Regions from separate parts of the Mycobacterium vicinigordonae genome, predicted to be linked through region 1. Evidence: riboswitches for the same ligand, from Rfam matches in the RefSeq annotation. Region 1 holds a riboswitch; the other holds the start of a gene.
The links. A riboswitch is a leader RNA that binds a small molecule or an ion and turns the genes downstream of it on or off. The one in region 1 is predicted to bind cobalamin.
Positions count from the first base shown of each region.

Region 2: it holds a riboswitch for cobalamin, as region 1 does, so the genes downstream of both, H0P51_RS14230 (PPE family protein) here and metE (5-methyltetrahydropteroyltriglutamate--homocysteine S-methyltransferase) in region 1, are expected to answer to the same signal.

Region 1 is NZ_CP059165.1:4,943,468-4,945,917, reverse strand. It holds gene metE (5-methyltetrahydropteroyltriglutamate--homocysteine S-methyltransferase) at 1-1,158, opposite strand, end outside; cobalamin riboswitch at 1,268-1,502, opposite strand; gene H0P51_RS22035 (NAD(P)H-binding protein) at 1,593-2,225, opposite strand; gene H0P51_RS22030 (TetR/AcrR family transcriptional regulator) at 2,290-2,450, opposite strand, start outside.
Region 2 is NZ_CP059165.1:3,155,853-3,158,302, forward strand. It holds gene H0P51_RS14230 (PPE family protein) at 1-1,595, opposite strand, end outside; cobalamin riboswitch at 1,729-1,909, opposite strand; gene H0P51_RS14235 (M48 family metallopeptidase) at 1,932-2,450, opposite strand, start outside.

The DNA.
Region 1 (2,450 bases):
GTCGGCAACCGACTCGCGACCGTCACGCAAGGCACGCGCCAAAACGACCACTTCGCGCACCTTTTCGGCGCCAAATGCCAGCCAGCTGCGCAATGCATCGTCCAGGTCGGTCTCCGGCTCGAGCGAGTACGGGACGTGCAAGGTGGAGCAGGACGTCGACACTGCCACGGATCCGGCCAACCCCAGCAGCGTCGCCAGCTTGGCCAGCGCGGCCTGCAGGTCGGTGCGCCAGATGTTGCGGCCGTCGACGATTCCGGCCACCAGCGTCTTGCCGGCCAGCTCGGGAACGGCGGCGAGCGCGGTGTCGGCGCCATAGACGAGGTCGACCCCGATCGCCTCGACCGGTGTGCGGGCCAGGCCCGCCAGCGAAGCGCCCGGGTTGCCGAAATAGGTGGCGACATGGATCGCGGGACGGTTCCCAGCCGCGCCCAGCGCGGTGTACACGGCCTCGGCCAGCGCGGGCGCATCGGGCGAAATGTCGGTGACCAGCGCCGGCTCGTCGAACTGAACCCACTGCGCGCCGCTGTCGGCGATCAGTGACAGCAGTTCGGTGTAGATCGGCACCAGTTCCTTAAGTCGTTCGATTGGTGCGCCGCCGCCGTCGACGGCCTTGCTGAGCAGCAGGAACGTGACCGGCCCGATGATGACGGGACGAGCGGGCACACCCAGCTCGGTGGCCTCCTTGAGTTCGGAGAGCACCTTGTCGGGGTTGAGCGCAAATCGGGTCGACGGCCCGATCTCGGGAACCAGGTAGTGGTAGTTGGTGTCGAACCACTTGGTCATCTCCAGCGGCGCGACCTCGTCGTTGCCGCGCGCGGCCGCGAAATAGCGGTCCAGGTCGTCGGAGATCCCCTGCACCCGGGCGGGCAGCGCGCCCAACAACACCGCGGTGTCGAGCATCTGGTCGTAGTAGGAGAAGGTGTTCACCGGCACCGAGTCCAGGCCGGCTGCGGCCAGTTCCGTCCAGGTGTCGCGGCGCAGCGTGGCTGCGACTGACTCCAGGTCGGAGCGGCTGGTGCGGCCGGCCCAGTAGCCCTCGGTGGCGCGTTTGAGTTCGCGGCGCGGACCGATACGGGGTGATCCGGTAATGGTTGCGGTGAACTTCGGAGAATTGGCGGGTGCGGTCACTTGCGGTCCTTCAATCGACGGTGTGGTCACCACCCGCGGACGCGCAACCGATCGCGTCGCGGCGGCAACAGCGCAGTGCATTAACCGCAACAGCATCGGCCAAACGCCCATTCCACGAGGCGATGAGCCGCCGGACGCGGCGCGTCCGGCACAACTGGCAGGTCTTCGGACTCGCAGGCGTGCGCCTTGACGGCGGTTTCTAATGGCCGTCGCTTCCCGGTCCCGGGGGACCAGTGCTGTGTGACGGCGGTCGTTCCTGCATACCGCTGCGGGACAGTCCCGGATTCTCACCGGGTTCCCTCTTGCGAGGCTGGGTTTGCCTCACTCGATGCCGGCGCCTACGGCGACGGCAGACCAGCTGCGGGAATCAGGCTACTCTGCGACGCCGTCCGGACGGGAATCGCGCAGCACCATCGCCACTGCTCGAGCAGAGCCGCCACCTCGCTTGCGCTGCGGGTGAGTTGTTATCCGGTTGCCAATGCCTCGGCGATGGGAACGTCGCCGTTGTTGAAGTTGATGGTCCGCGCGATCGTCGAGTCGTCCTGCAGGGTGGCGGCGACGACCGCCGCGACGTCGGCCCGGGCGACCTCGCCCTTTGCTCGGTCCACTTCGACGCGGCCGGTGCCGGCGTCCAGCGTGAGCCGACCCGGCCCGAGTACGGTCCAATCGAGATCGCTCGCGCGCAGGTGGGCATCGGCGGCGGCCTTCGCCTCTGCGTAGGCGAAGAACGAATCCTCCGGCGGCACGCCGTGGTCCGGGCCCGCGCCGAAGTACGACACCATTACGAAGCGCCTGACGTTTACCTGTGTTGCCGCGTCGACCGTCCGGATCGCCGCGTCGCGGTCGACGGCGTAAGTCCGGGCCCGGTCGCCGCCGCCCGCCCCGGCCGAGAAGACGACCGCGTCGTGACCGGACAGCAGCTTGGCCAGCGCATCGGTGCCGAGTTGCTCGATGTCTGCGGTGACAGGTTTGGCACCGGTGGCGGCGACGTCGTCGGCGTGTTCGGGATTGCGGAACACCGAGGTCACTTGGTCGCCGCGCTGGGTTAGGATCCGGGCCAGCTGCAGCGCGACCTTTCCGTGGCCGCCGATGACGATAATGCGCTTCACAATTCCGACGTTACGCGCCGGGCATCGGACCATCTGTTTGGCCCGGTGACGGCTATTTGCCGCGTACCGCCACGCCGCGCAAGACTGTGTCCCGCGCCAGCAACAACGACGTTCGGGTGCCCACTTCACGCAGGATGTTCTCCGGTATCCACTGCATGCCGATGATGCACCGGGCCAGCATGGTGATGGAGCCGGTGTCGGCCCGTATCTCCT
Region 2 (2,450 bases), 1.8 Mb from region 1:
ACCAATCCGGCGGCGGCAGCGCCCGGTTTGTGGGCGGTGTCGGTGAACCCCATCGTTCCCGCTCCAGCGTCGGAGGCTGTCGCGGTGGTCGCCTCTGCGATTGGCTCGGGATCCATGTATTCGTAGCCGCGGCCGAGCAGCTTGGCCTTGGCTCGCCGGCGGCGCGGTGTGGGCGCCTGCTCGTGCGGTATTGCCGCGGCGGCCGCGGCTTCGGCCTCGTCCGGCACCGGCGCCTTCTTTCTGGCGGCGTTAGCAGCTTGCCGCTTTGCGGAAGAACTCAGGTTGCCCACCAGGTAGCCGTAGTTGTCCATGCCCAGTCCGATACCGGTCCCGGTTAGCGTCGGTGGCGCGGCGGACGGCGGCACAGGGGCACTCGGCGCCGGGGCCGGTGCGGTTACCTCCGCCGGGGCCGGTGCGGGAGCCGTCGACGTCGAAGCGGTCGGGGCGAGTGCGAGAACTGGTGGCGGAGGTGGGGGTGCGCCGGGCAGCGCGGGTGGCGGCAGGGCCGCCAGCGCGGCCAGTCCCTTGAGCCCGATCGGTGCCAACACCACGCCGGCGGCCAACGGGATCAATGGAGTGGTCAGCAGCGGTACCAAAACCGTGATCAGTACCAGCGTTTGCTCCAGCAGGGTCTTGAGCAGTGCGATGGTGTCGGTGACGACCGTCCCGATGATTTCCACGGTGACGAACAGGATGGTGAAGCCGATCGTCGCGGGATTTCCGGACGCGAAGGCCGCTGTCAGGTCCAGACCGACGTAGAACATCATCTGGGACAGCAACGCAACGTAAGTCCCGATGTCCATCGGGTAGCCGAGCGCGAATGCGATGTTGAACGGGCTGAAATAGGTCAGCGGGTTGCCGAGAATGACCAGGTAGGGGTCGAATCCGGAGAACATCGCCTGGAAGAACGGCAAGTTCGACAGCGCGTTGATGAGCGGCTGGATGTACTTGTCGTAGAAGTCGAGATACCCGATGTTCTGCAGCCATTGCAGGAAATCGTTCTGCTGGTCGGCAGGCAGCGGCAGCGATTGCGCGATGGCAGTTGCCTGCTCATTGGCCTTCGTGATCTCCGGCGGAAGGGTGGTGCCCGGCGCGACCAGCATGGCCGCGTTAGAAATCACTTGGTAGACGGCCATCACGGTGGCGGCCTGGATCCACATGCGGAGGTAATCGGCCTCGTTGAGGGCGATGGCAATGGTGTTGATGCCGAAGAAGTTGGTGGCAAGCAGCACCGCGTGGGTGGCGTGGTTGGCCGCCAATTCGGCCAGCGTCGGCATCGCGGCCAGTGCGGTCGTGTAAGCAGCGGCCACGGTTTGCTGTTGGGTAGCCATCGCGGCGCTGTCCGCACCGGCCTGGACTAGCCAGCCCAGGTAGGGAAGGTGCGCGGCGACGTAGGCCAGACTGGTCGGACCGTGCCAGGCCGCTGTCTCTACCTGCGCCAACAGCGCGGTCAGGTCGCTGGCCGTCTCGGCGTAGGCCACGCTCACCGACTGCCAGGCCTCTGCCGATGCCAGCAATGGGCCGGGTCCTGGACCGGTGCTCAGCAACGCCGAGTGCAACTCCGGAGGTGACGCCATCCAGATCGGGGCGGTCATCGCCGGCCCCGCTACCGGGTGCGCCGCGTCGGGATTGATGCGGCTCGTTGTTCAGGCTGGTCGGGGATGGGGCTGCTGTATGGCGGGCGCGACGTCATGGCGTGTCAGCTCTCTCGGGGTGCACCGCCCCGGGTTGGCAGGTCGCGATGACGTGAGTCTCCTGGCTCTCGGATCGCCGCTATCCTCGACTTCCAGCCGTTGGCCGTGTCTGATGAGGGTCGCTCCCCGATTACAGTGGCGGGACCGCGCCGGCTTTGCACCGGCTTCCTGCATCGTTATCGCTCTTACGGCGACCATTGTCGCATGTGGAGTGGTCGCCGCAGGTGCCATCCGCGTTCAGCGGACCCATGGGGTGTTGGTCGGCGCCGGCCACTGCGGGGCCAGGGCGGGCTGCTTGGGACGGAAGAACAGGGCGCCCGCCACGGCACGGTTGCGCAGTGCCGACGCGCGCCATGTGTTCACTGGATGCGAGGCCAACATGTTTGCCAGCCAGACGAAAAACCCGATCTCCGAGGCCGCCCGGTCGGCCATGCCGTCGAAGTCCACCCAGCGCAGCAGGTATTTGCCAGCGCTGAGCACGCCGATGGCACGGCGGGCGCCTTCTGGATGGAATACGAACCCATAATTGTCGGCGGTGTATTCCATCGACCGTGACAGAGCCTGGCCCAGGAATGGGATCTTCATTGCCAGCTGACTGAGCTGGCGCCAGTAGGAGGCGTGCCCGGCCGCGATGTGCCCGACCTCGTGACCGATGACGAATGCCAGTGCTTCGGGATCGCGGGCCTGGCCGCCGATCTCGAAAAGGTCGCTGTAAACCACGACGTAGCGGCGGAACCCGTGACCACTGGCGAAGGC